Regions from separate parts of the Janthinobacterium sp. SUN026 genome, predicted to be linked through region 3. Evidence: predicted binding sites of a transcription regulator. Region 3 holds the regulator's gene; each other region holds the start of a gene.

Region 1 (10,303 bases), 230 kb from region 3:
GCCTTGCCGATGGCAACAAGACGACCGCGGCCCGCCACCTGGGCATCAACCGCAAGGTCATCGAACGCCGCGTGCATGGCGACGAGGAGCGCAGCAATTTCGCCCGCGTCTGCCTGCTGGAGGGACGCGCGCTGATCGAGGCGGCCCGCTTCAAGGAAGCCATCGAAGTGTTGCGCCGCGGCCTCACCTTGCTGGCCGCCGATGCGCATCCCTGCACCGCGCGCCGCCTGAGCTGCGACCTGCACCGCTGGCTGGCGATTTCGCACCGCGGCATCAGCGGCTGGCAAAGCGCCGAAGCGCTCGCCTGCTACCAGCAGGCATTGCAGGAAGCGGCGGCGCTGGGCGACGAGGTGGAAATCACCGCCCTGCGGTTCGGCATCTGGAGCTCGCAACTGATGGCGCTGGACCTGGTGGCGGCGCGGGCAACGGCGCAAGACATGCTGCAGCGGGCGCAAGCGATAGGCGACACGGATTTGCTGTCGCAGGCCCACCTGGCCCTGGCCAACACGCTGTTCTGGCTCGGCGACTACCGCGAGACGCTGGCCTGCCTGGCGCGCGGACACCTGCTGTGCGGCGCGGCAGCGGCCGACACGGGGGGACAGGGCCTGGACATCGCCGCGCTGTCGAGCACTTTCGAAGGCCTGTCCTGCTTCCAGAGCGGCGCCTTCCGGCGCGCGCGCGCGGTGATGGAACACCTGGCGTTGCGCGGCGGCGCCGACAACCCGCACCCCTTCCACCGCGCCATCGCGCTGCAAGGCGCCGCATGGCTGGCCTGCATGTTCGAGGACTGGGTCCGGCTGGCAAGCCTGGCGGCGGACCTGCAAACCGTCGCCAGCGAATACGGCTATCAATTCTACCTGGGGGTGGGGCAGATATTCCATGCCTGCGCATTGGCAACAGGCAACATCCATGCGCAGACCGAACAGCGCATCGCCGACGGCTACCAGCAATACATGCTGTGCGAAGGCGGCATGCTCTTCCATTCATTCCAGGCCTGGAAGCGGGGCGAACTGCTGCTGTCGGCAGGCCAGCCATCGCAAGCCCGGCAATTGCTGCACGGCGCCATCGAACTGGCGCTGGAACATGGCGAACGGGCCTACCTGGTCGAATTGCTCGACATGCATGCCCGGACGTGGATCGCGGTGGGCGACCTGGACAACGCGGAACGCGAACTGGGCAGTGCGCTGTCGACCGCCAAGGCGCTGGGCGCCGCGGCCGGCAGCCTGCTGGTGGCGACCCGCCTGGCGCAACTGCTGCTGCAGCGCGGCCGCCGGCACGAAGCACTCGATCACCTCACGCGCGCCTTGCGCGGCGTGGAACGCGACACGGCTTTTCCCCGGTTTGCCCAGGCGCTGCAGTTGCAGGCCGTCCTGGCGCAAACCATTTCCATGCCATGCCAACCTGAGGACCCGCAACATGACCTATGTGCTGAACCACGATGACCTTGAATCGCTGTTGCTGGGCGCCTGCTTCTTCGGCAGCGGTGGCGGCGGCACGCTCGCTTCCGCGCGCAGCCTGCTGGCCCAGTTCCACGCCGGCGATTATTATCCGGACGCCCAGGTGCGCGTGGTCGGCGTCGACGAAGCCACCGCTGGCGAAACGGTCATGGTGGCTTACCTGGGTTCGCCCGTGGCGATCAATGGCGCCCATTTTCCGCAGGGCCCCGTCGACGCCGTGCTCGCCGTCAGGGAGCGCCTGGCGCTGGAAAATCGCACCTTGGCCTACCTGGCGCCGCCCGAGAGCGGCGCGCTGGGGTTTCTCGTCGCCTGCCTGGTCGCCGCCCGCCTGGGCCTGGCCGTGATCGACGCCGACGGGGCCGGCCGCGCCGTTCCCTCGCTGCCCCAGCTGACGTATGCGGCCGCGCACATCAATCCGCGCCCCGCCTTCCTCGTCAGCCAGGCGGGGCTGCGCGTGGAACTCGACGTCCAGCCGAGCCAGGGCGTGAACGGCGCCCATGCCCACCAGCAAGACGTAGCAACGATCATCGACCAGATGATGCGCCCCATCGTTTCGCAGGCCGATTTCAAGCAGTTCGGCGGCCTGGCCATGTGGATCATGGCGCCGGCGGAGCTGGCCCGGGCGCTGCCCGTACGCGGCACCCTGGGACGCGCACTGCGCCTGGGCCGCGAACTGCAGGCAGGCCGCTTGCGCAGCGCGGAGGAAGTGGTCGATTATCTTGCGCGGCAATGCGACATGCGCGCCTGGCCATTGTTTCCACAGGGAACGTTCGTCGCCGCCGAAGTCGACTCGCGCAATGGCTTCGACCTGGGCAAGATCACCATCCGCGCGGGTGAGCGGCTTTGCACGGTCCTGTACCAGAACGAATCGCTGCTGGCCTGGGACAGCAGCCGCAGCACGCCCCTCTGCATGGCGCCCGACACCATCAGTTACTTTGTCGAGGGCGATGGCCAGGCCGTGTATTCGAATGGCGACTTGCTGCTGCCGGACGGCACGCTCAACCCGGCCTTGATGCAGCGCAAGGTGACGCTGCTGGGCTTGCAAGCCCATCCGGCATTGCGGGAACGGAATGGACTGATACTCGACAGCTTCATGCAACTGATCAACGCCATCGGCTACCTGGGACCCTACGTGCCGCTCACTGGCAACGCCGGCGCAGCGGCAGGGAGCGCCGCATGAAGCCGCTGCGCATCTGCATCGTGGCGCCGGTGGCCACGTCCATCTACAACCAGCGCCTGCTCGACGCCATCGAGCCCGTGATGCCGCCCGATGTCGAAGTGTCCGTGCGCAATATTTCTACTGGGAACGACTGCATCGAATACCGCGTCGACTGGCTGCAAAACGGCTATCCGGTGGTGCAGCTGGCCAGGGAAATCGAACGCGAAGGCTATGACGGCATCTGGCTCAGCGACTTCGACATGTGCGGCGTGGAGGCAGCGCGCGAAGTGATCGACATCCCCATCCTGGGCGGCTTCCCGCCCGCCGCCTTTACCGCGCTGGCCCTCAGCCAGCGCCTGTCGATCATGACGATACTGCCCAGCACGCTCGCCATGCAGCAGGGTCACATGCAGGCCTACGGCTTGCAGGACAGCTTCGCCTCCATCCGCTCCATCGACTGTCCCGTCGCCGACCTCGGCCAGCTGGACAAGGTGGTCGAAAAAACCTTCAAGGCCGCCATGCTGGCCATACAGGAAGACGGCGCCCAGTCCATCCTGCTGGGCTGTACAGGCTTTGTCGGCGTCGCCGCGCGCGTCAGCGCGCTGCTGGAAGACGCGCTGCACACCTATGTGCCGGTCATCGATCCGAACCAGGCAGGCTTCAGCTTCCTGGTGTCCCTCGTGCGCATGCGCCTGCGGCCCAGCCGCGCCTGCTACAGCAAGGATAGCTGAACCGCCGCACGCGCCCGGGACACGCCATGCCGTGTCCCGGGCGCCCCCTCCCCGTCCTTGCCGCCTGCCGTTTTCGTCCATCCCGCTCAACAAGGGTGGACGATATCCGCCAACATTATTGCAGCACGACAATGCAAATCCGCCCCATCCTTTAAAAATCAAGCACTTGGCCTTCTGGCACGCCCCTTGCTAAAGATCATGCTATCGGCGCTGGAGCAGCAGGCGCCGCAGCAGGCGGGCGGAGCACCTCAAGCGGTGCGCCGCCCGCCCTCCAGGACCCAGCAAGGAGCACCGCGTGCCGACGACCATGGAAGTATCCACCACCCACGACAGCCTGGCCAATCATGGCTTGCTGCACGGCCTGGCTGCCTTGCAAGATGGCAACACCGGCTGTGCCGACATCTGCATCGCCGTGCTCGACGGTCCCGTCGATACCAGCCACCCTTGCTTTGCCGGCGCCAGGCTGCAACTGCTCGACACGCTCGCCACGGGTGCCAGCGGCAGCGGCCGGGCATCGCAACACGGCACCCATGTCGCCAGCATCATCTTTGGCCAGCCGGGCAGTCCCGTCACGGGCCTGGCCCCCCATTGTCGGGGCTTGATCCTGCCCATCTTTGCCGACCGCGCCGACGGCGCACTGACGCAATGCACGCAGCTCGACCTGGCCCGCGCCATCACCCAGGCCGTCGAGCACGGCGCGCACATCATCAATGTCAGCGGCGGCGAACTGTCCGACAGCGGCACCGCCGATGGCCTGCTGCAAAAAGCCATACAGCTGTGCCATGAACGCAACGTCCTGCTGATCGCCGCGGCGGGCAATGACGGCTGCGATTGCCTGCACATCCCCGCCTCCATCAAATACACGCTGGTCGTCGGCGCACTGGACCGGCAAGGCGCGCCCATGCCCAACAGCAACTGGGGCGAAGCCTATCGCGCGCGCGGCATCATGGCGCCCGGCACCGACATCCTCGGCGCCGCGCCCGCAGGGCGCGTGCGGCTCAGCAGCGGCACCAGCTTTGCCACCCCGATCGTCTCGGCCATCGCAGCCTTGCTGCTATGCCGGCAACACCAACATGGGGATCGTCCTGACCCTCGTGGAGTTTGCAGCGCATTGCTGCAAAGCGCAACGCGTTGCAACACCAATGGCGAGCTGGACTGTCGCCGCCTCCTGACTGGGACATTGAATGTGCCGGGCGCCACTCAACTATTATTAAAAGGGAAAATTGAAATGTCAGACGATACTGTGATTGAAGCGAGCCCAGCCAATGCCGACACTTCCGCGCAGGCGCATCCGCTCAGCATTCCCATGCTGGAAACCCCCTCCCTGGCCAACCTTGCGGGCCCTTCCGGCGCGACGCGGCAAGGCATCGCCGCTTCCGGCATCGATGCCTCCGATTGCGGCTGCGGCGGCAGCGCCAAGGGCCCGACCCTGGTGTATGCGCTGGGCAACCTGGGCATCGACTTCGGCAGCGAAGCGCGCCGCGATTCCTTCGTCCAGGCCATGCCGCCAGGCAGGGACAATCCGAGCGATCCGCAGCAATTGATCGAATTTCTGCGCGCAAAGCCATATTTCCGCCAATCGCTGACCTGGACCGTCAACCTGGACGCCACGCCGATTTACGCGGTCGTCCCCGTCGGTCCGTATGCCGACATGACCTATGAACTGCTGTTCGAGGCCTATGTCGGCACCATCGATGGCCTCGTCGTAATGAATTCGTTTCCAGGCGTAATCTCGGGCGCCGCCAGGCTGATGTCCGGCCAGGTCGTTCCCGTGATCCAGCCGGCCATCCGGGGCATGTTCAGCTGGAATGTGCCGCAGCTGATCGACAGCCTGATGGCGGTGCAGGACAGCCTGGACATCAACAGCAGCAACACGGGCGCGCGCCTGGAAAACTTCCTGAACCGCATCTATTACGACTTCCGCAACCTGGGCGTCACGGGCATGGACCGCGCGCTCAACTTCTCGGCCACGAATGCCATGCAAGCGGCGGAAATGCTGGCCAAGACCACGGGCATGCAGCTCGATACCATCGTCGTGCAACAGAGTCCCGTGTGCCGCCCGGGCTCCGAGTGCTACGACATCATCATGACCTTCTTCAACCCGGAAAACCTGCAGGTAGCCAACACGGTCGCCCGTTTCGCCGTCGACGTCAGCGATGTGATACCGGTCAGCGTCGGCGCAGTGCGCTACTGGTCGCAACGCTGACGTCAACAGCATTTGAATTGTCGGGGCTCGTGGGCGCAGCAATGCGTGCACGCGCTTCAGCATACGGTCGTTGGCGGGAAACGATCAGCACCGTACTTCGGTACGCACACCCATTGCCGTTGCCCGCGGCGGCGCCACCACAAGGAGTTTTAAAATGAACAATCTGCCATTGCAAGCCAAAGCCGTACAACGCAGCCCCAGCATCTCCGCCATCAGCCAGGGTGTCGCCCCTTCCGGCATTACCTGCACCCTGTGCAAAGCGGCTTGCGGCGCCTTGAGCGGCACCGCACAGCAACTCTGCCTGATGGCTTGCAACGCCACCGTTTGCTGATCAAGCCAGCAAGATCGAGCCGTTCCGGCTAAGCCCGGCATGCCTGCGGGCGATGAGTTTCTCGTCGCCCGCTCCCCCTGCCGGCATCCCCCACGACGGACGCAGGACGGCGATGCGACTCGCCACCAAGCCCGCCTGTTTCGCGCAGTACGCATGCCCTTGCGCGTGCCCTTGTCAACGCACAAGCGCGCGCCCCGCACTGCTTGCGCTAAAACAAATCCAGCTGCCCCGCATTACCTTTTTTTACTTTTGCGCCCAGCGGCGGCACCACCAGCGGCCGGCGGAACTGCGTGCAATCGAGCTGCTTGAAGCGGCCGCCCTTGCCGTGCAAGCCCAGCCGGTGCACGGCCTTTTCAAAGCGCTGGCGGATGAGGTCAGCCCACACGCCTTCGCCCCGCATGCGCGCGCCGAACGCGCTGTCGTAATCCTTGCCGCCACGCATTTCGCGCACCCGGTTCATCACGCGCTGGGCACGTTCCGGGAAGTGCGCTTCCAGCCATTGCTGGAACAGCGGGCTCACTTCCCACGGCAGGCGCAGCACCACGTAATGGGCGTGGATGGCGCCCGCGTCGCGCACGGCTTCGAGCAACTGCTCGATTTCCGGTTCCGTCACGAACGGGATGATGGGCGCGATGCTCACGCCCACGGGGATGCCCGCCTCCGTCAGGGTGCGGATGGTGCGCAGCCGCCGCGCCGGAGCGGCCGCGCGCGGTTCCAGGGTGCGCGCGATGGCCGGGTCGAGCGTGGTGACAGTGACGGCCACGGCGGCCAGGCGCCTGGCCGCCATCGGCGCCAGAATGTCGATATCGCGCTCGATCAGCGACGATTTCGTGATCAGCGCCACGGGGTGGTCGCACTCGTGCAGCACTTCCAGCACGCGCCGCGTCAGTTGCCGTTCGCGCTCGCACGGCTGATACGCATCCGTGTTCACGCCCAGGGCGATCGGTTCGGGCACATACGAGGGCTTGGCCAGTTCGCGGCGCAAGAGTTCGGGAGCGTTCACCTTGGCGTAGATGCGGCTTTCGAAGTCCAGCCCCGGCGACAGGCCCAGATAGCTGTGCGTGGGGCGGGCAAAGCAATAAATGCAGCCGTGTTCGCAACCCCGGTACGGATTCAAGGAAACATTGAACGGCAAGTCGGGCGAAGCGTTGCGGGTGAGAATGGTGCGCGCCTGCTCGTCGCTGACCTGTGTCTTCCAGGTGGGAGGCGCCGCCTCCCCGGCCGCCTCATCCAGGCCGCCCACGCTCCAGCCATCATCGAAAGCGCCGCGCGCGTGTGTCTCGTAGCGCCCTTGCAGGTTCGACACGGCGCCGCGGCCCTTGTGGGCTTTCAGCGATTGCGGCGGCAACATGGCTTGCCCGGCGAAGCTGTCATCGTGCTCTGGAATGATTGCTTTCATGAACGGCCCCATCAACTGTATATACGTACAGTATACTATGCCGCTGTGCGGGCAAGATCAAGGGCTGGCGTGATGCCGTTTCAAGCTTTTTCACCGTGCGGCATGACATAGCTCAACTGCTGTGCGACAAAGCCGTCAAATGCCGCGATCAGGGGAACGAAGCGGGCCGCGTCCTGCTCCAACTGCATCAGGGCATAGCACGTCGCTTCCAGGGTCGATAACTGGTCTGGCGCGTGCGCCTTGCGGATCAGGTAATGGGATGCGGGCGTATCGCGCAGGGGCAGGCGCGGCAGCTGTTGCAACGGGGGATTCAGATACAGCATCTTGCGGCTCTTGCGCCACGTGGCGTCCAGCACCACCAGCCGCACGCGGGCAAGATCGAGCAAGCTGGCTGGGTCGAGCGCCGGTGGCGGGGCGATGCCCAGCGAACGGTCGCCGGGCGTATCCGGGTACAGCAGCACGTTGTGCTTGTCGGCCAGCAATTCGGCGAGCGTATCGGGGGCAAATTGCTCGCCCGTCAGCATGCGGCTGTTCGGCAGGCTCAAGTGCAGCAGGCGGGCACTGCCCTTGGCATTGTGCACTTCCAGCGGATGCTGCAGGATCAGCACTTCCACCGCGTGGGAAACGGGGGCGATCCAGCGGCAGATGCAGCTGGAGACGGCGCGCAGGCAGGCTGGGCAGCGCGCGCGTTTGGCAGGTTCAGCCAGGGAAGACGATGCAGCTGCAGGGCTGGCGGGATGGCTGGCGGGATGATTTGAGCTAGGGCTGGAGGTACGGCGGGTGGTCATGGCGGAGCGCGTTCGCGGCTGTCTTCAAGCCGCGATTGTAGCGCCCGCGCCATGCCAAGGGGAATCTGCGCTTAAGAATCCGTGCTTAAAACTCTTCCCATTCGTCGGCGCCCGAGGCCACCGGCGTCTTCGGCGTGCGTGCGCGCACCGCGTCCGCTTGCGCCGCCTTGTCCGGCGAGGTCGCGGCCACGGCGGGTGCTGGCGCGCGGGATGCCGGCGCGCGTCGCATGGCAGGCTGCGTGGCGGGCCGCATGGCGGCTCGCGTGGCAGCCGCTACTGGCGCAGGCGCCGTCACGGACGGGCTGCTACGGGCGGCAGCATATTGCTGCGTGGCATCGAGCTTGAACACGCCCACGACCTCGGCCAGCCTGGCCGCCTGTTCCTGCATGGATTCGGCCGCCGCGGCCGCTTCTTCCACCAGGGCCGCGTTTTGCTGCGTCACCTGGTCCATCTGGCCGATGGCCTGGTTGACTTGTTCGATGCCGGCGCGCTGTTCATCGCTCGCGTCGGTGATCTGGTTCATGATCTGCGTCACGTGGCTGATGCTTTGCACGATCTCGTCCATGGTGCGGCCCGCCTTGTCCACCAGTTGCGAACCGGCCTCGACCTTTTGCACGGAATCGTCGATCAAGCCCTTGATTTCCTTGGCCGCCGCGCTGGAACGCTGCGCCAGGTTGCGCACTTCGGAAGCCACGACGGCAAAGCCACGGCCCTGTTCACCGGCCCTGGCCGCTTCCACGGCCGCGTTCAGGGCCAGGATATTCGTCTGGAAGGCGATGGCGTCGATGACGCTGATGATGTCGACAATCTTGCGCGAGGAATCGTTGATCGAGCCCATGGTGCTGACCACTTCCGACACCACCACGCCGCCCTTGCTGGCGATCTGCGAAGCGTCAATGGCCAGCTGGTTGGCGCTGCGCGCATTGTCCGCGTTGAGTTTCACGGTGGAGGTCAGCTCTTCCATGGACGACGCCGTCTCTTCCAGCGAGCTGGCCTGCTCTTCCGTGCGAGACGACAAGTCCAGGTTGCCGGCGGCAATTTCGCTCGACGCCGTGCTGATCGATTCGGTACCGGCGCGCACCTGGCCCACGATACTCACCAGTTTATCGTTCATGTTTTTCAGCGCATGCATCAATTGCCCCGTCTCGTCGCGGCTTTCCACGACGATATGGCTGGTCAGGTCGCCAGCGGAAACGGCTTCCGCCACCTCGACGGCACGCGTGATGGGACGCGTGATCGAGCGCGTGATCCAGTAGGCGCAGGCGATGCCCAGCAAGATGGCCACCACGCCCAGCGAGATCAGCAGCATGCGGCCATTTTCGTAGCGCGAACGGATTTGCGCGGCCGTTTCATCGAGCAATTTGGCTTCCAGCAATTCCAGCTTCTTCAGCGACGCCAGGTAGATGTCGCGCTTGACGGCCATGTCGCCTTCGTACAGGCGCTTGCCCAGTTCCAGGTCGCCCGCATTCTTGGCCTTGAACACATTCTTGCGCACTTCCGTGTAGGCCTTGCGCGTGCTCAATACTTCCTGGTACAGCGCCTGCTCGTCCGTGTTCAGCTCGCTCTTGCCGATATCGTTCTGGATTTCCGTGGCGCGTGCAGACGAGACCGCCATTTCCTGTTCAAACTGCTTCTGGTGTTCGGGATCGCTGACTTTCCAGGCGGCCGCCGTGCGCGCCGCGTTGACCTCGATGACCTTGGTCCACTCGGCGATCAGGCGCTCATTGCGCACCTTGACGTTGACGAGCGCATCGGTTTCCTTGCTGGCGCTTTGCATCTGCACGATGCCCACCACGGTCAGGCTGGTCAACAGGAACAGGACGGCGGCAAAACCGCCACCGAGACGTACGCCGATTTTGAGGTTTTTCATTGCGTGATTCCTATCTGAAGAAAACGATGCACAGACGCCACGAAACCGACCTACTGCTACGTACCAATATAGCAGGCATCTGCCGTGCGGCAATCACGAGCGGTGGCGCAACGCGAACGTCGCCACCGGAATGGCAGCGCGCCGCAGCGCACTACTTTGGAGCAGATTGTGAGTGAATCAGAGTGGTATTGCAAGAAATAACATGCAGAAAAGCAACAACCAGAAGGCGCTTTTCCGCCACGAACGGGCGGCAGGCAAGCAAGGTCAGTTTTGCTTCACATAGATCAATTTTGACGTATCAAAACCCAGGCCGCCGGCTTTCTCGATCAGGCGCTGCTGCAAGGCAGGGTCCATGGTGGGCG
Region 2 (10,303 bases), 800 kb from region 3:
TGCCGATGATCATCAGATATCCGCCTCCGCTTCATTGCCGTGTTCTTCGATCCAGGCGCGGCGTCCAGCTGCTTCGCCTTTGCCCATCAACATATTGAAGCGGGAGGCCGAGGCCATGTGGTCGACTTCACCGAGCTTGACGGGCAGCAGGCGGCGCGTGTCCGGGTTCATCGTCGTTTCCCACAGCTGCTCGGCGTTCATCTCGCCCAGGCCCTTGAAGCGCGAGATCGACCAGGCGCCCTGTTTCACGCCTTCCTTGCGCAGCTTGTCCTCGATGGCGAGCAGTTCGCCGTCGTCGAGCGCATAGATCTTCTGCATCGGTTTCTTGCCGCGCGCGGGCGCATCCACGCGATACAACGGCGGGCGGGCGATGCAGATGTGGCCCTTGTTGATCAGCGCCGGGAAGTGCTTGAAGAAGAGCGTCAGCAGCAGTACCTGGATGTGCGAGCCGTCCACGTCTGCATCGGACAGGATACAGATCTTGCCGTAGCGCAGGCCGGACAGGTCGGGCGAGTCGCCCACGCTGTGCGGATCGACGCCGATGGCCACCGCGATGTCGTGGATCTCGTTATTCGCGAACAGGCGGTCGCGGTCCGTTTCCCACGAATTCAACACCTTGCCGCGCAGGGGCAGGATCGCCTGGAATTCCTTGTCGCGGCCCATCTTGGCCGAGCCGCCCGCCGAGTCGCCCTCGACGAGGAACAGTTCATTGCGCGTGATGTCCGACGATTCGCAGTCGGTCAGCTTGCCCGGCAGGACGGCGACGCCCGAGGATTTTTTCTTTTCCACTTTTTGCAGCGAGCGCTGGCGCGATTGCGCCTGCTTGATCACCAATTCGGCCAGCTTCTTGCCGTAGTCGACGTGCTGGTTCAGCCACAGTTCCAGCGGCGGCTTGGTGAAGGTCGACACGAGGCGCACGGCGTCGCGCGAGTTCAGGCGTTCCTTGATCTGGCCCTGGAATTGCGGGTCCAGCACCTTGGCCGACAGCACGAAGGAAGCGCGCGCGAACACGTCTTCCGGCAGCAATTTGACGCCTTTCGGCAGCAGCGAGTGCATTTCGACGAAGTTTTTGACGGCGCCGAACAGGCCGTCGCGCAAGCCCGATTCGTGCGTGCCGCCATTCGAGGTGGGAATCAGGTTGACATACGATTCGCGCACGATGGCGCCTTCTTCCGTCCACGCCACGACCCAGGCCGCGCCTTCGCCCTCGGCAAAGCCTTCCGAGTCCGGGCCCGCATACTGCGCGCCTTCGAACAGGGGAATCAGGGTTTCGCCATTCGAGACCTGTGCCAGCGTTTCGGTCAGGTAGCCGCGCAAGCCTTCCGCGTACTGCCAGGTTTGCGTATCGCCCGTTTTCGCGTTGGTGAGGGTGACGGTGACGCCCGGCAGCAGCACGGCTTTCGAGCGCAGCAGGCGTTGCAGCTCGGTTTGCGAGATGTTCGGCGAATCAAAGTATTTGGCATCGGGCCAGGCGGTGACGCGTGTACCCGACTTCTTGCCGTCGCGCGGTGCGGGGCGGGAGCTCAGGGGCTCGATCACGTCGCCGTTGGCAAACACCATGTGGTGCAAGCCGTTGCCGTCGCTTTCCTTGCGCCAGACGGTGATTTCCAGGCGCGTCGACAGCGCATTGGTGACGGACACGCCGACGCCATGCAGGCCGCCCGAGAACGCATAGGCGCCGCCCGAACCCTTGTCGAACTTGCCGCCTGCGTGCAGCCGCGTAAACACGATTTCCACCGTCGGCACGCCTTCTTCCGGGTGCAGGCCGACGGGAATGCCGCGGCCATTGTCTTCGACGGTGATGCTGCCATCCGTGTTTTGCGTCACGGCGATATGCGTGCAATGACCGCCCAGCGCCTCGTCGGAGGCATTGTCGATCACTTCCTGAATGATGTGCAGCGGATTTTCAGTGCGGGTGTACATCCCCGGGCGCTGCTTGACGGGTTCCAGTCCTTTCAGGACACGGATGGATGATTCGCTGTAGTCGGATGCTGGTTTTTTAGTGGCCATACGTGTTCAAGCTAAGTAAAGACAGTGGTTGGAACGCCAGGCCAGGGCACTGCGTGGCGCAGTGACAGCGGCGGCGATAACTGTATGAATATACAGTATATCCCGTCCAGCGTCACTGAGGGAGGGCAGTGCGGCAGGCTTGGCGTCCTTGTGCGGACGCTCGCGCATTCTATCTTGTCCCGCGAGCAATAGCGCTACTCCAAGGCAACAACAGTGCGCCGCGCGCGTGGTTTGGCGCCCATTGTGAAGGATTTTATGCGGTAAAGCGCCCGTTTTTACATCTTGTTTACAGCTGCCTCCCCAGTCTTTACGAATTTTTTAGACCCTTTTGGCTAATCTGCTCACTATCAAAACAAACCTGAATGAGGGTGGGAATGGATCTCGTGTATCTCGGCTTGATTGCCGTGTTTTTCGTCCTGGCGGCCGGCTTTGCCGTCGCCTGCGACAAATTAGGGAGCGTCAAATGAACGCGTTTTATGTGCTGGGCGCCGTCGTGTCGGCTGGCCTGCTCGTGTACCTGCTGGTGGCGCTGCTGAAGGCGGAGGAACTGTGATGACGACGCAATCGATACTGTTATTGGTGGCTTTCCTGGCCGTTCTGCTGGCCGCGGGCTATCCGCTGGGCCTGTATATGGCCAGGGTGGCCGGCGATGGCCCCGTGCGCGGCCTGGGCTGGCTGCAAAAGCTGGAAAATCTGCTGTACCGCTGGTCCGGCCTGCCCGCCGACAAGGCCATGGGCTGGAAAAGCTATGCCATCGCCCTGATCGTCTTCAATACCGTGGGCGCCGTCTTCGTCTACGGCCTGCAGCGCCTGCAGGGCTTCTTGCCCTTGAATCCCCAGGGTCTCGGCGCCGTCAGCCCCGATTCCTCGTTCAATACCACCGTCAGCTTCGTCGCTAATACCAACTGGCAGGGCTACGGCGGTGAACAGACCATGAGCTACCTGACACAGATGCTGGGTATGGCATGCCAGAACTTCTTTTCGGCGGCCACCGGCATCGCCGTGATCTTCGCGCTGGTGCGCGGCTTCGCCTCGCGCTCAGGCAAATCGATCGGTAACTTCTGGGTCGACCTGGTGCGCTCGACCCTGTACATCCTGCTGCCGCTGTCCCTGGCCCTGTCCGTCGTCTTCATGGGCGAAGGCATGATCCAGAATTTTTCCGCCTACAAGGAAGTAACTTTGCTCGACCACGTGGCGTATGAAACGCCGAAAGTGACGGCCGATGGCCAGCCCGTGCTGGATGCGGCCGGCAAGCCCGTGATGGAAGCGCAAGTGGCGACCACGCAGACGATCGCCATGGGGCCCGTCGCGTCGCAGGAATCGATCAAGCTGCTGGGTACGAACGGCGGCGGCTTCTTCAATGCCAATTCCTCGCACCCGTACGAAAATCCCACCGTGCTGTCGAACTTCCTGCAGATGCTGGCCATCTTCATCATTCCCGCCGGCCTGTGTTTCACGTTCGGCCGCATGGTGGGCGACATGCGCCAGGGCTGGGCCGTGCTGGCCGCGATGACCCTGATCTTTGTCGTCATGACGGCCGGCGTGATGAGCGCCGAGCAGCAAGCCAATCCTGCCCTGCAGGCGCTGGGCGTGGACCAGCAGGCCAGCAGCTTGCAGTCGGGTGGCAATATGGAGGGCAAGGAAACGCGCTTCGGCATCAGCTCATCGACCCTGTTCGCGGCGGTGACGACGGCCGCTTCGTGCGGCGCCGTCAATTCCATGCACGACTCCTACATGCCCCTGGGCGGCATGGTGCCGCTGCTGCTGATGCAGTTCGGCGAAGTGATCTTCGGCGGCGTGGGCACGGGCCTGTACGGCATGCTGATGTTCGCCATCCTGGCCGTCTTCATCGCCGGCCTGATGATAGGCCGCACGCCCGAATACCTGGGCAAGAAAATCCAGGCGTATGAAATGAAGATGGTGTCGCTGGCCATCCTGATTACGCCAGCCCTCGTATTGACGGGCACGGCGATCGCCGTGATGGTCGAACCGGGTACGGTGGGCGTGGCCAATCCGGGCGCGCACGGCTTCTCGGAAATCCTCTACGCCTTCACGTCGGCGGCCAACAACAACGGCAGCGCGTTTGCTGGCCTGTCCGCCAACACGCCGTTCTACAACGTGATGCTGGCGATTGCCATGTGGTTCGGCCGCTTCGGCGTGATCGTGCCCGTGCTGGCGGTGGCCGGTTCGCTGGCGGCCAAGCAGCGCCTGTCGGCCAATGCCGGCACCATGCCCACGCACGGCCCCATGTTCATCGGCTTGCTGATCGGCGTTGTCGTGCTGGTCGGCGTATTGAATTACGTTCCCGCGCTGGCCCTGGGCCCGATCGTCGAACACCTGCAACTTTTCATCAAATAAGAGGCTACCATGTCACGCACAAGCCTGACTTTGTTCGATTCCGCACTGATCGGCCCCGCCGTCGTCGATGCGTTCAAAAAACTCGACCCCCGCACGCAGTGGCGCAGCCCCGTGATGTTCGTCGTCTACGTGGGCAGCATCATCACGACCCTGCTGGCCATCCAGGCCCTGAACGGCCAGGGTGAAGCGCCATTCGGCTTCATCGTCGCCGTCGCCGTGTGGCTGTGGTTTACCGTGCTGTTCGCGAACTTCGCCGAAGCGCTGGCCGAAGGCCGCAGCAAGGCGCAGGCGGCGTCCCTGCGCGCCCTCAAGCAAACGGTGATGGCAAAGAAAATGCAGACGCCGAAATACGGCACTTCCTGGCTGCCCACGCCGGCCACTGACCTGCGCAAGGGCATGACGGTGCTGGTCGAGGCGGGCGACGTCATTCCCGCAGACGGCGAAGTGACGGCCGGCGTGGCCTCCGTCGACGAGAGCGCCATCACGGGCGAATCGGCGCCCGTCATCCGCGAGTCGGGCGGCGATTTTTCCGCCGTGACGGGCGGCACCCGCGTGCTGTCGGACTGGCTGCTGGTGCGCGTTTCCGTCAATCCGGGCGAAGCCTTCATCGACCGCATGATCGCCATGGTCGAAGGCGCCAAGCGCCAGAAAACGCCGAATGAGATCGCCCTGACGATTTTGCTCGTCGCCCTGTCGATCGTCTTCCTGATCGTCACCGTGACCCTGCTGCCGTATTCGCTGTTTTCCGTGGCGGCGGCCGGCAGTGGCACGCCGGTGACCATCACCGTGCTGATCGCGTTGCTGGTGTGCCTGATCCCGACCACCATCGGCGGTCTGTTGTCCGCCATCGGCGTGGCCGGCATGAGCCGCATGATGCAGGCCAATGTGATCGCCACGTCGGGCCGCGCCGTGGAAGCCGCCGGCGACGTGGACGTGCTGCTGCTGGATAAAACGGGCACCATCACCCTGGGCAATCGCCAGGCGTCGAGTTTTGTACCAGCACCCGGCGTAACGGAGCAGCAGCTGGCCGATGCGGCGCAACTGGCCTCCCTGGCCGATGAAACGCCGGAAGGGCGCAGCATCGTCGTGCTGGCCAAGCAGAAGTTCAATATCCGCGAACGCGAGATGGCCAGCCTGCACGCCACCTTCGTACCGTTCACGGCCCAAACGCGCATGAGCGGCGTGGACATTCCTGGTGAACAGCAGGTGCGCCAGCTGCGCAAGGGCGCGGCCGATTCTATGAAAAAATATGTTGAAGCGCTGGGCCAGCCGTATCCGGCGGAGGTGGGGCGCGCCGTCGACGACATCGCGCGCCGCGGCAGCACGCCGCTGGTGGTGGTCGACGATGGACGCGTCATGGGCGCCGTGGAATTGAAGGATATCGTCAAGGGCGGCATCAAGGAGCGTTTCGCGGAACTGCGCCGCATGGGCATCAAGACCGTCATGATCACGGGTGACAACAAGCTGACGGCGGCGGCGATTGCCGCCGAAGCGGGCGTGGACGATTTCCTCGCCGAGGCGACGCCGGAAGACAAGCTGAAACTCATCCGCAGCTACCAGTCCGAAGGCCGCCTCGTTGCGATGACGGGCGACGGCACCAACGACGCACCGGCGCTGGCGCAGGCCGACGTGGCCGTGGCCATGAATTCAGGCACGCAGGCGGCTAAGGAGGCGGGCAATATGGTCGACCTGGACTCGAACCCGACCAAGCTGCTGGAAATCGTCGAAATCGGCAAGCAGATGCTGATGACGCGCGGTTCGCTGACGACGTTCTCGATTTCGAACGACATCGCCAAGTACTTTGCCATCATCCCGGCCGCCTTCGTGGGCACCTATCCGCAATTGAAGGCGCTGGACATCATGCACCTGGCCAGCCCTGCGTCGGCCATCATGTCGGCCGTGATCTTCAATGCCTTGATCATCGTCGTGCTGATTCCATTGGCGCTGAAAGGCGTGCAGTACCGGGCCATCGGTGCGGCCAGCCTGTTGCGCCGCAACCTGCTGATCTACGGCTTGGGCGGCATCGTCCTGCCCTTCATCGGCATCAAGCTGATCGACATGCTGCTGTCCGCACTCAATTTAGTCTAAAGGAACCATCATGAGCACTATCGTACGTCCCGCCCTGGTCCTGTTTGCCGCGCTGACCGTGATCTGCGGCGTCGTCTATCCGTTTGCCACGGCCGGTATCGGGCAGCTCGCTTTCAACGATGAAGTCAACGGCAGCATCGTCGAGCGCGGTGGCAAGCCTGTCGGCTCGATGCTGATCGGCCAGTCCTTCACCTCGCCCAAGTATTTCTGGGGCCGGCCATCGGCCACCGCGCCGATGGCGAACAACGGCGCCGGTTCGGGCGGCTCCAACCAGGGGCCGAGCAACCCGGCCCTGGTGGACGCCGTCAAGGCGCGCATCGCTGCCCTGCAGGCAGCCGATCCGGGCAATCGCAACCCGATCCCTGTCGACCTGGTGACGGCGTCGAGCAGTGGCCTGGATCCGGAAATCAGCCTGGCGGGCGCCTTGTACCAGGCGCCGCGCGTGGCCCGCGTGCGCGCCGTGCCGCTGGCGCAGGTGGAAAACGCCATCGCCAAGGTGCAGAAAACCGCGTATATCGGCTTTTTCGGCGAACCGCGGGTCAATGTGCTGGAACTGAATCTGGCGCTGGATGCGGCCGCGAAGTAAGATGATGCAGGGGCAGAGCCGCCGGTTTTGCCCCTGGTTTTGACATTAAAAGATGCCCATGCTCCCCAACGACAGCCAACGCCCCGACCCTGATGCCCTGCTGGCGCAAGTGCAGGCGCAGGAAAAGAAAGCCGCGCGCGGCCGGCTGCGCATTTACTTTGGCGCCTCGGCCGGCGTCGGCAAGACCTATGCGATGCTGGCCGCCGCCCGCAAATTGCTGGCCGATGGCCAGGACTTGCTGGTGGGCGTGGTGGAGACGCATGGGCGCCAGGATACGGCGGCCCAGCTTGATGGCTTGCCCGTGCTGCCCCTGAAGGCCATCGAATACCGGGGCAAGACCTTGTTCGAGTTCGACTTGGACGAAGCGCTGCGGTGCGCGCCGGCGCTGATACTGATGGATGAACTGGCCCATTCGAACGTGGCCGGTTCGCGCCATCCGAAGCGCTGGCAGGATGTCGAGGAATTGCTGGCGGCCGGCATCGACGTGCTGTCGACCGTCAACGTGCAGCACCTGGAAAGCCTGAACGACGTGGTGGGCGGGATCACGGGCGTGCGCGTGGCCGAAACCTTGCCCGACACGGTGTTCGACCGCGCCGACGAAGTGGTGCTGGTCGATATCCCCGCCGATGAACTGCTGCACCGCCTGAAACAGGGCAAGGTGTATCAGCCGCAGCAGGCCGAGCGGGCGTCCCAGCATTTTTTCCGCAAGGGTAATCTGATCGCCCTGCGCGAACTGGCCTTGCGCCGCACGGCGGACCGGGTGCAGGACGACGTGCAGGCCTACCGCGTCGAAAAATCGATCAATCCCGTATGGAAGACGGGCGCCGCGCTGCTGGCCTGCGTGGGGCCGCACGCGGGGGGCGAACACGTGATCCGCAGCACGGCGCGCCTGGCCAGCCAGCTGAATGCGGAATGGCATGCGCTGTACGTGGAAACGCCCCGTTTGCAGCGCCTGCCGGCGGGCCAGCGCGAGCGCATCCTGAAAACCCTGAAATTGGCGCAGGACCTGGGCGCGCGCACGGCCGTCAATCCGTCCGCCGACATCGCCGGCGCCGTGGTCGAGTATGCACGCAGCGCGAATATCTCGAAAGTCATCGTGGGACGTAGCCGTACCGGTGCGCTGGCGCGCCTGTGGCATGCGTCGCCGGCCGCGCGCATGGCCAGCCTGGCGCCCGATATCGACCTGGTCGAAGTGGGCTTGCCGCCAGCCGATGCTGCGCCCCGGCGCGCTGCTGGCGAAGACGCAGAGGCGCCGCGCCGGTCCTCGCGCCATTGGCGTTACATCCTGGCTGCCGGCGCCAGCTTGGCCACGGCCCTCGCCTCGGTCCCCCTGCAACCCTATCTGGACCTGGCCAATATCGCCATGCTGTCCTTGCTGACGGTGGTGCTGGTGGCCGTGCGCCTGGGGCGCGGGCCGGCGGCGCTGGCCAGCCTGGTGGGCGTGGCTTGCTTCGATTTCGTCTTCGTGCCGCCGCGTTTTTCGTTTGCCGTGGGCGATTTCCAGTATGTGATCACCTTTGGCGTGATGCTGGCCGTGGGACTGATCACGGGCCACCTGACGGCAGGCCTGCGTTTCCAGGCGCGCGTGGCCTCGCACCGCGAAGCGCGCGCCCGCGCCCTGTACGAATTCTCACGCGAGCTGTCCGGCGTGCTGCAGACGGAACAGATTTTCGACATCACGAAAAGCGCCATCGAACGGGCTTTCCGCGCGCGCGCCACCTTGCTTTTACCTGATGACGATGGCAGCTTGCAAGCCCCGAACGGCGGCGAGCCGCTCGATATCGGCATCGCGCAGTGGGCCTTCGACCATGCGCAGGCGGCGGGGACGGGCACGGATACCTTGCCGGCGTCGCCCATTTTCTACCTGCCGCTGATCGCACCGATGCGCACACGGGGCGTGCTGGCACTGCTGCCGCTCGAGGGCGCACACCGCGGGCGCTGGCTGCTGGTGCCGGAACAGCGCCAGCACCTTGACACCTTTGCCGCGCTGGCGGCCATCGCCCTCGAACGCGTGCATTACATCGACGTGGCCCAGGGCGCGCTGCTGCAGATGGAGTCCGAGCGGCTGCGCAATTCGCTGCTGGCGGCCCTGTCGCACGACTTGCGCACGCCGTTGACGTCGCTGGTGGGCCTGGCCGAATCGCTGGCCCTATCGCGGCCAGCCTTGTCGCCCGCGCAGCTGGACATGGCGCGCTCGCTGCAATCCGAAACCGTGCGCATGAGCGCCCTGGTGGCGAACTTGCTGGACATGGCGCGCATCGAAAGCGGGCAAGTGCGCCTGAACCTGCAATGGCAGGCGCTGGAAGAAGTGGTGGGCAGCGCGCTGCGCGCCAGCGGCCCCCAATTGCAGCAACATGCTGTGCAGACGCAGCTGGCGCCGGACTTGCCGCTGGTGCGCTACGACGCCGTGCTGATCGAGCGCGTACTGTGCAACCTGCTGGAAAACGCGGCCAAGTACACGCCGCCCGGCAGCACCATCACGGTCGCGGCCGGGGTGCACGGCCAGTTCCTGCAGGTGACGGTGGCTGATGATGGCCTGGGCTTGCCGCCCGGCCGCGAGGAAGCCATCTTTGAGAAATTTACGCGCGGCGAGCGCGAATCGAACAAGCCGGGCGTCGGGCTGGGGCTGGCCATTTGCCGCGCCATCGTCGAAGCCCACGGCGGCACCATCCATGCGCAGCCGCACGCGCCGGGACAGGGCGCTGCCATCGTCTTCAGCCTGCCGCTGGGCACGCCTCCGGCGCCGCCGGAGATCGAGCTCGATGACGCCAACGACCATGAAACAGGAAAACCAACATGAACGAACCTTCCGCCACCGCCCTGCTGGTCGAGGATGAACCGCAAATCCGCCGCTTCGTGCGCGCCGCGCTGGAGGACGAGGGCTGGCAGATTTTCGAATCCGCCACCATGCAGCGGGGCTTGATCGATGCCGGTACGCGCCGGCCCGACCTGATCGTGCTGGACCTGGGGCTGCCCGATGGCGACGGCATCGATTTCATCGCCGACATCCGCAAATGGTCGGCCGTGCCCATCATCGTGCTGTCGGCGCGGGTCGACGAGCAGGACAAGATCCGCGCGCTCGATGCGGGCGCCGACGACTATCTCACCAAGCCGTTTGGCGTGGGCGAACTGCTGGCCCGCGTGCGCGCCACCCTGCGCCGCCAGCGCCAGCCTGCCGCCAGCGACGATGGCGTGGTGCAGTTTGGCGACGTGCGCGTCGATTTGAAGGACCGCCTGGTGACGCGCAACAAGCAGCTGGTG
Region 3 (10,303 bases):
GAAGCCATGCGCGACTGGGTCACGAATATCGAAAACACCTTTTATATCATCGGCACCGTGGCCGGCCCTCATCCATATCCGATGATGGTGCGCGACTTCCAGTCCGTGATCGGCGAGGAATGCCTGGTGCAGATGCCGGAAATGACGGGCCGCCAGCCCGACTACGTGCTGGCCTGCATCGGCGGCGGCTCGAACGCCATGGGTATCTTTTACCCGTATATCGACCAGAAAGACGTGAAACTGATCGGCGTGGAAGCGGCCGGCGAAGGCCTGGACACGGGCAAGCACTCGGCCTCGCTGACAGCCGGTTTTCCGGGCGTGCTGCACGGCAACCGCACCTACCTGCTGCAGGATGAAAATGGCCAGATCATCGAGACGCATTCCGTCTCGGCCGGCCTCGACTATCCCGGCGTAGGCCCGGAACATGCGTGGCTGAAGGATTCGGGCCGCGCGCAGTATGTGTCGATCACGGATGAAGAAGCGCTGCAGGCGTTCCACGATTGCTGCCATATCGAAGGCATCATCCCGGCCCTGGAATCGTCGCACGCGCTGGCTTACGCTGCCAAGCTGGCGGCCACCTTGCCGAAAGATAAAATTGTATTGGCCAACCTGTCGGGCCGCGGCGACAAGGACATGCATACCGTGGCGGAACGCATGGGACTCAATTTCAGCTAAACAGCTGAAAGATCCCGCGCAGGTCGGATGAGCGCATAGCGCGCCATCCGACATCTCTCACCGATAACACGAAAGCTCGCCATGTCCCGTATCTCCGCCACCTTTGCCAACTTAAAATCCAACAACAAGACCGCCCTGGTCACTTTCATTACCGCTGGCGACCCCGGCCCCGACGCCACCGTGCCCCTGATGCACGCGCTCGTCGAGGGCGGCGCCGACGTGCTGGAACTGGGCGTGCCGTTTTCCGACCCCATGGCCGAAGGCCCCGTCATCCAGCGCGCCTGCGAGCGGGCCTTGAAATTCAACGTCGGCATCCACGACGTGTTCGGCTATGTGCGCCAATTCCGCGAAACGAATCAGACGACGCCCGTGGTGCTGATGGGCTATGCGAATCCCATCGAACGCATCGGCAGCGCCGCATTTATTGATGCAGCGCAAGCGGCCGGCGCCGATGGCGCCATCGTCGTCGACTATCCGCCGGAAGAGTGCGAGGAATTCGCGGCCGCCATGCGCGCAGCGGGCCTCGACCTGATTTTTCTCCTGGCGCCCACCTCGACCGAAGAGCGCATCGCGCAAGTGGCCAAGGTTGGCGGCGGCTTCAGCTATTATGTGTCGCTGAAAGGCGTCACGGGTGCCGGCAACATTGATACGGAACAAGTGGCAGAGCGCCTCGCGGCCATCCGCCAGCATGTAAAATTGCCTATCGGCGTGGGCTTCGGCATCCGCGATGGGGCCACGGCCAAGGCCGTTGCCAAGGTGGCCGATGCCGTCGTGATCGGCAGCCGCATCATCCAGGAGATTGAAAATGCCCCGGAAGGCGGCGCCGTCGACGCCGTGCGCAGCTTTACGGCAGGCATCCGCGCCGCACTGGACGCCTGAGCAAGCTTGTTGTTTACGCAAGCTCGGGTGGCGGCAAAGTTCGACAGCCCGGCGATAAACGGCTACACTTCGGCCACTGATTTGCCTGTTATTGTGCAATAGATAAAATTTTTGGTGGCGCCCTGCGGGGCGTCGCCGTTTACCGTCTGCCGGGGGCGTCCACCGACGCTACCCCTACAAGGGCCCAAGGAGAAAATATGAGTTGGTTGGAAAAACTGCTGCCACCGCGCATACAGCGTTCTGATGCTGCCGCGCGCAAGACCATGCCGGAAGGCCTGTGGGTCAAATGCCCGTCGTGCGAAGCCGTGCTGTACCGTACGGACCTGGAATCGAATTTGCACGTGTGCCCGAAATGCGATCACCACATGCGCATCCGCGCGCGTGAACGCCTCGACAGCCTGCTCGACGCGGGCGGCCGCTATGAAATCGGCCAGGAAATCCTGCCTGTCGATACCCTGAAGTTCAAGGACAGCAAGAAATATCCGGACCGCCTGAAATCCGCCATGGAAGCGACGGGCGAGACGGATGCGATGGTCGTCATGGGCGGCGCCATCATGAGCCTGCCGGTTGTCGTGGCGTGCTTCGAGTTCGAATTCATGGGCGGCTCCATGGGTTCCGTCGTGGGCGAGCGCTTCGTGCGCGGCGCGCAAATCGCGCTGGAACAGAAGGTGCCGTTCATTTGCATCACCGCCACCGGTGGCGCGCGCATGCAGGAAGGCTTGCTGTCCCTGATGCAGATGGCGAAAACCACGGCCATGCTGACCAAGCTGTCGGAAAAGAAATTGCCATTCATCAGCGTGCTGACCGACCCGACCATGGGCGGCGTGTCCGCCTCGTTCGCCTTCATGGGCGACGTGGTCATTGCCGAACCGAAAGCGCTGATCGGCTTTGCCGGCCCCCGCGTGATTGAAAACACCGTGCGCGAAAAACTGCCGGAAGGCTTCCAGCGCGCCGAGTTCCTCGTCACCAAGGGCGCCGTCGACATGATCGTCGACCGCCGCAAGATGCGCGAAGAAATCGCCCGTCTGCTGGCCTTGTTGCAAAACCAGGCCGTCGAAGTCTTGGCGTAACGCCAACGTAACAGGCCGGGCGGCGTCCGCAGGACACGCCCGGTTGCCACGCCACACCATCTCCGCGCCTCGCGCACTGTCTCCTCATCAAGAAGTCTCCCATGCTCAAGCTCCCCACCACCTTGCCGGACTGGCTCGCCATGCTGGAAACCCGCCATTCGGAAACCCAGATCAACATGGGCCTGGACCGCGTGCAAGCCGTCAAGGCGCGCATGCAGCTGGCGTTTACTTGCCCCGTGATCATGGTGGCGGGCACGAATGGCAAGGGTTCCACCTGCGCCATGCTGGAATCCGTGCTGTTGCGTGCCGGCTACAAAGTGGGGCTGTACATCAAGCCGCACTTTCTCGATTTTAACGAACGCGCCCGCGTGCTGGGCGAGATGGCCAGCGACGAACAGATCGTCGCCAGCTTCAATGCCGTCGAAGCCGTGCGGGGCGACACGCCGCTGACGTATTTCGAATTCACCACGCTGGCCATCCTGCACCTGCTGTCGCAGGCCAAGCTGGACGTGGCCATCCTGGAAGTGGGCCTGGGCGGGCGCCTCGACGCCGTCAACGTGATCGACGCGGACGTGGCCATCGTCACCAGCGTCGATATCGACCACACGGATTACCTGGGCGACACGCGCGAAGCGATCGGCTTTGAAAAGGCGGGCATCTTCCGCCCGGGCAAGGCGGCCATCTGCAGCGATCCCGTGCCGCCGCAATCCTTGATCGACCATGCCGAGGCCATCGGCGCCGACCTGTGGCTGATGGGCCGCGATTTCAATTATTCGGGCGACAAGCAGCAGTGGAACTACGGCGGACGCGAGCAGCGCCGCAATTCGCTCGCGTATCCAAGCTTGCGCGGCGCCAACCAGATCCTCAACGCGACGGCCGTGCTGGCCGCGCTGGAAGTGCTGAAGCTGAAACTGCCCGTGGGCGCGCAGGAAGTGCGCACGGGCCTCGTGACGGTGGAGCTGCCGGGCCGCTTCCAGGTCTTGCCTGGCCGCCCCAGCGTAATCCTTGATGTAGCGCATAACCCCCACGCGGCGTCGGCGCTGAACCAGAACCTGGGCAATATGGGTTTCCACCCGTACACCTATGCCGTGTTCGGCTCCATGCTGGACAAGGATATCGATGGCGTATTGGCCGCGATGAGCGAACACGTCGACCATTGGTGCCTGACGGGCTTGCCTTCGCCACGCGCGGCCACGGCGTCCGAGCTGGCCGCCAAGGTGCAGATCATGCTGGAAGATAAGCCCGACAGCAGCGAGCATACTGTATCTATTTTCGATGATCCGGCACAAGCTTTTGCAAATGCAATGAGCCGGGCCGGTGAGAATGATAGAATTGTGGTCTTTGGTTCTTTCCTCACCGTTGCCGGCGTGATGAAGGCCCGAAAATCCTCACTTCACTGAAACGCACTCGACTGAAAATCACGCATGGGCTTGTTCTCGAAACTGTTTAAAAACAAGCAAGAATCCTCTGGCGAAGACAGCGGCTTTTATGTCCCTGGCGAAGCACAGTCGCCGACCCGCAAACGCGCCGCCAACACCTCCGGTGGCGGCGGATCGCGCCGTGGCGGCAAGGAAGCGCCGGATCCGGTCTTGCCTGAAAAAAAGCGCGCACGCCGCCGCCTGGTCGGGGCCATCGCCCTGGCCCTGGGCGTGGCTGTCGGCTTGCCGATGCTGCTCGATTCCGAGCCGAAGGCGCCGTTCAACGATATCGCCATCGATATTCCTTCGAAGGAAAAGGCCGTAGCGCCTGCACCGGCACCCGTGCCGGCCATTCCGGCCCGGGCCGCATCGAATGGCCTGGACCAGTCCGAGGAAATCGTCGACGCGCCGCTGCCGCCTGCGGCCAAGCCGACGCAGGCACCGGCACCCGTGCTGGCCGCCGTCCAGCCTGCGCCGGTCAAGCCAGCCTACGTGGAACCGAAACCTGAGCCCAAGCCGGTCAAGGTGGAGCCAAAACCGGAACCGAAGCACGAAACCAAGCCGGAACCCAAGGCCGAGCCGAAACACGAGTCCAAGCCTGAACCCAAGCATGAAGTAAAACCGGAAGCCAAGCCCGAGCCGAAACCTGCCAAGCCGGCGCAATCGGCCGACGATGCCGCGCGCGCGCTGGCCATCCTGGAAGGCAAGCCGCAGGACAAGCCGCAAGAGAAGGTGCAGGACAAGGCGCACGACGCCAGCGGCAAGTTCGTGGTGCAGGTGGCGGCGCTGGCGACGCAGGACAAGGTCGACGAACTGCAGGACAAGCTGCGCGAAGCGGGCATCAAGTCGTACACGCAGAAAGTCTCGAGCCCGGCGGGCGAACGCATCCGCGTGCGCGTGGGACCGTTCGGCAGCCGCGAAGACGCCGAAAAGACCCGCGCCAAGCTGCAAAAGCTGGGCCTGGGCGGCAGCCTGGTACCGGCGTGATGTTGCAAGGCTGAACGGGCGTGACGATCTTCGATTACCTGGTGCTGTTCGTGCTGGTGACGTCCGTGCTGATCAGCATGATGCGCGGCCTGGTCAAGGAAATACTGTCATTGGTCAGCTGGGTCGTGGCTTTCGTCATTGCCAATGCCTATGGCGCCACCCTGGCGAAATTCCTGCCGGAAGCCGTGCCGGGCGAAGCCATCCGCCTGTTGCTGGCTTTCGTGGTGCTGTTCATCGGTGTGCGCATTTTGATGGGATTGCTGTCCATGACGGTCGACGCGCTGGTCAAGGTGACGGGCCTGAGCCTGGCCGACCGCACCCTGGGCAGCCTGTTCGGCGTGGCGCGGGGCCTTGTGATCGTGCTGACCGCCGTCATCTTGTGCGGCATGACGTCCATACCGCAGCAGCCATTCTGGAAAAACGCGCAGCTCAGCCCGCTCGCGGAGCAGGGCGCGCGCGCCATCAAGCCTTATCTGCCTGCCGCTTACGCGCAGCATGTGAAATTTTGAATTTTTTTAAAATCAGTAGCACAGTTTAGGAGCACACCATGTGTGGCATCGTCGGCGTCGTTTCCCATCAACCTGTCAATCAATTGCTCTATGATGCATTGTTGCTCTTGCAACATCGCGGTCAGGACGCGGCAGGGATTGCGACCAATCACAGCAGTATGTTTTCCATGCACAAGGCCAATGGCCTCGTGCGTGACGTCTTCCGTACTCGCAACATGCGTTCGCTGCAAGGCACGACGGGCATCGGCCATTGCCGCTACCCGACGGCCGGTTCGTCGAGCGAAGAGGAAGCACAGCCGTTTTATGTGAATGCGCCGTTCGGCATCACCCTGGCGCACAATGGCAACCTGACCAACTGGGAACAGTTGAAGCTGGAAATGTTCAAGAACGACCGCCGCCACATCAATACCGATTCCGATTCGGAAGTGCTGCTCAACGTGCTGGCGCATGAAATCCAGGAAGCGACGACGGGCCTGAACCTGGACCCGGAAGCCATCTTCAAGGCTGTCACCGTGCTGAACCGCCGCGTCAAGGGCGGCTACGCTGCCGTGGCGCAAATCGCCGGCGTGGGCTTGCTGGCCTTCCGCGACCCGCATGGCATCCGTCCGCTGTGCCTGGGCATCAATGAAACGGAACAGGGTCCCGAATACCTGATCGCTTCCGAATCCGTCGCCCTGGAAGGCATGGGCTTCCGTTTCGTGCGCGATATCGGTCCCGGCGAAGCCGTCTTCATCGATGCTGACAAGCAATTGCACAGCGCCCAATGCGCCGACAATGCCAGCCTGAACCCGTGCGTATTCGAGTTCGTCTACCTGGCCCGCCCCGATTCCGTCATCGACGGCGCCTCCGTGTACGCCACACGCCTGAAAATGGGCGAGTACCTGGCCGAAAAGATCCGCGCCGAATTGCCTGGCGTGCATATCGACGTGGTCATGCCGATTCCCGATTCCTCGCGTCCGGCCGCCATCCAGCTGGCCATGGCGCTGAACATCGAGTACCGCGAAGGCTTCATCAAGAACCGCTACATCGGCCGCACCTTCATCATGCCGGGCCAGGCGGCGCGCAAGAAGTCCGTGCGCCAGAAGCTCAACGCGATTCCGTCCGAATTCAAGGATAAAGTGGTGCTGCTGGTCGACGATTCCATCGTGCGCGGCACAACCAGCCGTGAAATCGTGCAGATGGCGCGCGAAGCGGGCGCGACGAAGGTCATCTTCGCTTCGGCCGCGCCACCGGTGATTTACCCGAACGTGTACGGCATCGACATGCCGACGCGCGACGAACTGATCGCCTACGGCCGCACGACGGAAGAAGTGTGCCGTGAAATCACGGCCGACTACCTCGTGTACCAGGATATCGGCGCGCTGAAACAGGCTATCGCCGACGTCAACCCGGCCCTGACCAACTTCGAGGCTTCGTGCTTCGATGGCGTGTACGTGACGGGCGACGTGTCGCAGGAATACCTGGACCGCCTGGAATATGCGCGTCACCATCCGAAGGCGGCAGCGCCCGAAGATACGCCGCGTTCCCAGCTGAACCTGAACCTGGCGACAACAGAAGCATAAGTAAGCTGCCCGGCCGATGCCGGGCATTTTTTTCTCCGCGATCATGAACGATAAAAAAAACTACGGCTTTACCACCACCATCCTGCATAACGACCGCCGCAAGGGCATCGAACATGGCTCCCTGCACAAGCCCGTGCACACTTCCGTTGCCTTTGGTTACACCGATGCGCGCCAGCTCGCTTCCGTGTTCCAGGGCAAGGAACCGGGTTTCCGCTATGGCCGTCAGGGCAATCCGACCGTTTCCGCGCTGGAAGACAAGGTCAACAAGATGGAAGACGGCGTGGCGACCCTGTGCTTCGCCACCGGCATGGGCGCCATCGGTGCCGTGGTGCAATCCTTGCTGCGCGCGGGCGACCATGTCGTGTCGTCGGCCTTTTTGTTTGGCAACACCAACAGCCTGTGGCAAACGGTGACGGGGCAGGGCATCGCCGTGTCGTTCGTCGACGCCACCGACGTGGCCAATGTGGCTGCCGCCATCACGCCGGCCACGCGGATTGTTTTCGTGGAAACTATTGCCAATCCGCGCACGCAGATCGCCGACCTGAAGAAAATCGGCGACTTGTGCCGCGAGAAGGGCATCCTGTACATCGTCGACAACACCATGACGACGCCATATCTGTTCCGCCCGAAAGCCGTGGGTGCGGGCCTGGTGGTCAATGCCTTGACGAAATCTATCGGCGGCCACGGCAATGCGCTGGGCGGCAGCTTGACGGATACGGGCGTGTTCGACTGGACGCAGTATCCGAACATCTTCGAGAATTACAGGAAGGCGGCGCCCGCGCAGTGGGGCATCGCGCAAATCCGCGCCAAGGCCTTGCGCGACTTTGGCGCCTCCCTGGGGCCGGAAGCGGCGCACCATATCGCCGTCGGCGCGGAAACCATGGCCTTGCGCATGGACCGCACCTGTTCGAACGCCCTGGCGCTGGCCACCATGCTGGCCGCCGACCCGAGAGTGGCGGCCGTGCATTACCCGGGCCTGGCGTCGCACCCGCAGCACGCGCTGGCGACGGACTTGTTCCGCAGCTATGGCTCGCTGTTCAGCTTTGAATTAAAGGACGGCATCGACTGCTTCGATTTCCTCAACCGTCTCAATCTTGCCATTCCAGCGAGCAATCTCGGCGACACGCGCACCCTCGTCATTCCCGTCGCCCACACGATTTTCTATGAGATGGGCGCCGAGCGTCGCGCCAGCATGGGCATCGCCGAGTCGCTGATCCGCGTCTCCGTCGGCATCGAGGATGAGGCCGATTTGCTGGACGACTTCAAAAATGCGCTGGACGCCTAAACAGCCGCGCAGCATGTAAAAAGGGCCGCAACAGCCATGCTGTTGCGGCCCTTTCTTTAGCTGCAGCGATTTAATGCCAGCTGCGCATCAGGCCGACAGCCAGCCCTTCCAGGGCAAACTCATCTTCCGGCGACACGGTAATCACCTTGAAGTCCGGGTTTTCCGGCAGCAATTCGATGACGGAACCCGTCTTCTTGTAGCGCTTGACTGTGACTTCGTCGCCGATGCGGGCCACGACGATCTGGCCGTTCTTGGCGCTGTCGACTTTCTTGACGGCCAGCAAATCGCCATCCATGATGCCGGCGTCGCGCATGGACCAGCCGCGCACCTTCAGCAGGAAGTCGGGCTTGGCCGAAAACAGGGCCGGGTCCACGTTGTAGCTCGCTTCCAGGTTTTCCTGCGCCAGGATGGGCGAACCGGCCGCTACCCGGCCGATCAGGGGCAGCGACATCAGCAGCGCTGCCGGCACCTTCGACGGCAGCGCTTCGGCGGCGGCGCCGATCAGGCGGATGCCGCGCGAGGTGCCGGGCGAAATCTCGATCGCGCCCTTGCGAGCTAGGGCCTGTAAATGCTCTTCGGCCGCATTGGCCGATTTAAAACCCAGTTCATTGGCGATTTCGGCACGGGTGGGAGGAAAGCCCGTGTTTTCAATCGCGTCCTTGATCAGGTTCAGGATTTGTTCTTGTCGTGCTGTCAGCTTGATCATGAGCGGTGGGTGCATACTAAAATGCTGTCTATATGAACAGTCTGTATTTTTGTACAGTATCGCCCACTATGCAAGGGGATTTCCGTGTTTTAGGCGAATTTCGCAAGAAATACTTGTCCACGGGCGGAAAGCACGGCGGCGCGCGGGCTTTTCGGGCCCATGTGGAAGGAATGATTGAAACGTTTGCAAAAGGCGGTTATAATCTTCGGCTGACCTTCCCACACCCGTCTTGACGCCGGGGTGGGCGATTATCAATCCGACCTGAAGGAGTTTGCATGCGTCATTATGAAATAGTCTTTATCGTCCATCCGGACCAAAGCGAGCAAGTGCCCGCGATGATCGAACGCTACAAAGCCAGCGTAACCACCCGCGGCGGTTCGGTTCACCGCGTGGAAGATTGGGGCCGCCGTCAAATGGCTTACTCGATCCAAAAGCTGCCTAAAGCACACTACATCTGCCTGAACATCGAATGCGACAACGAGACCCTGGTCGAGTTGGAAACAGCATTCAAATTCAATGATGCCGTGTTGCGTCACCTGACCGTTAAAATGAAGAAAGCTGAAACAGCTCCTTCGCCGATGATGAAATCGGTACAACGCGAAGACGCGGCCAAAAGCCACCGCACCGAAGCACCAGCAGCCGCTCCAGCCGCAGCAGCAGCTTAATTCTTGACCAGGATCGTGCGCTGAACCAGCTACAAGTAACCGCCATCATTGCCGAGCGCGAAATATTGCGCTATACCCCGGCAGGGCTGCCGATTGTGAATGCAGTATTGCAACACAGTTCGCAGCAGATGGAAGCCGGGATTGCCCGTTTGACCGAGTTTGATGTTGCCGCGCTAGCCGCTGGCGAAATCTCAGGCCGGTTCAGTCAGGCAAGCTTGGGCGGGGTGTATCAGTTCACGGGTTTCCTGGCCAGGAAGAGCCGCAACAGCAAGAGTTTGGTGTTTCACATCATTGATTTTAGTGCAGTCAATTCTGACTAGCGCATTTTAGATACAGGAGCCTGACATGGCATTCGGTAAAAAGTTCGACAAAAATAAGCTCAAGCTTAAAGAAAAACGCAAACAGCAAAACCCGTTGTTCAAACGCAAGAAGTTCTGCCGCTTCACCGCAGCTCACGTTGAGCAAGTCGACTACAAAGACGTCGACACGCTGAAAGACTTCGTCCAAGAAAACGGCAAGATCATGCCAGCACGCCTGACCGGTACCA

What was found. Region 3 encodes LexA, which represses DNA repair genes until DNA is damaged. Its sites were predicted from a motif close to ACTGTATNNNNATACAGT; they were not measured.
Region 1: the regulator LexA is predicted to act here: its motif matches at 7,298-7,315, upstream of OX459_RS06025 (PA0069 family radical SAM protein).
Region 2: the regulator LexA is predicted to act here: its motif matches at 2,090-2,107, upstream of OX459_RS01455 (DNA topoisomerase IV subunit B).

The regions. Positions count from the first base shown of each region.
Region 1 is NZ_JAPQNU010000001.1:1,327,543-1,337,845, reverse strand. Features, by position in the region: gene OX459_RS06050 (sigma 54-interacting transcriptional regulator) at 1-1,442, shown strand, start outside; gene OX459_RS06045 (DUF917 domain-containing protein) at 1,417-2,637, shown strand; gene OX459_RS06040 (aspartate/glutamate racemase family protein) at 2,634-3,347, shown strand; gene OX459_RS06035 (S8 family serine peptidase) at 3,643-5,553, shown strand; gene OX459_RS06030 (hypothetical protein) at 5,708-5,884, shown strand; gene OX459_RS06025 (PA0069 family radical SAM protein) at 6,093-7,235, opposite strand; gene OX459_RS06020 (tRNA-uridine aminocarboxypropyltransferase) at 7,364-8,071, opposite strand; gene OX459_RS06015 (methyl-accepting chemotaxis protein) at 8,157-9,941, opposite strand; gene OX459_RS06010 (lipocalin family protein) at 10,206-10,303, opposite strand, start outside.
Region 2 is NZ_JAPQNU010000001.1:302,649-312,951, forward strand. Features, by position in the region: gene OX459_RS01450 (molecular chaperone HscC) at 1-13, opposite strand, end outside; gene OX459_RS01455 (DNA topoisomerase IV subunit B) at 13-2,010, opposite strand; gene kdpF (K(+)-transporting ATPase subunit F) at 2,474-2,563, shown strand; gene kdpA (potassium-transporting ATPase subunit KdpA) at 2,563-4,368, shown strand; gene kdpB (potassium-transporting ATPase subunit KdpB) at 4,378-6,456, shown strand; gene kdpC (potassium-transporting ATPase subunit KdpC) at 6,467-7,042, shown strand; gene OX459_RS01480 (DUF4118 domain-containing protein) at 7,101-9,842, shown strand; gene kdpE (two-component system response regulator KdpE) at 9,839-10,303, shown strand, end outside.
Region 3 is NZ_JAPQNU010000001.1:1,101,925-1,112,227, forward strand. Features, by position in the region: gene trpB (tryptophan synthase subunit beta) at 1-675, shown strand, start outside; gene trpA (tryptophan synthase subunit alpha) at 757-1,554, shown strand; gene accD (acetyl-CoA carboxylase, carboxyltransferase subunit beta) at 1,752-2,624, shown strand; gene folC (bifunctional tetrahydrofolate synthase/dihydrofolate synthase) at 2,726-4,024, shown strand; gene OX459_RS05055 (SPOR domain-containing protein) at 4,049-5,029, shown strand; gene OX459_RS05060 (CvpA family protein) at 5,050-5,538, shown strand; gene purF (amidophosphoribosyltransferase) at 5,577-7,100, shown strand; gene OX459_RS05070 (cystathionine gamma-synthase family protein) at 7,144-8,385, shown strand; gene lexA (transcriptional repressor LexA) at 8,456-9,091, opposite strand; gene rpsF (30S ribosomal protein S6) at 9,367-9,756, shown strand; gene priB (primosomal replication protein N) at 9,777-10,076, shown strand; gene rpsR (30S ribosomal protein S18) at 10,102-10,303, shown strand, end outside.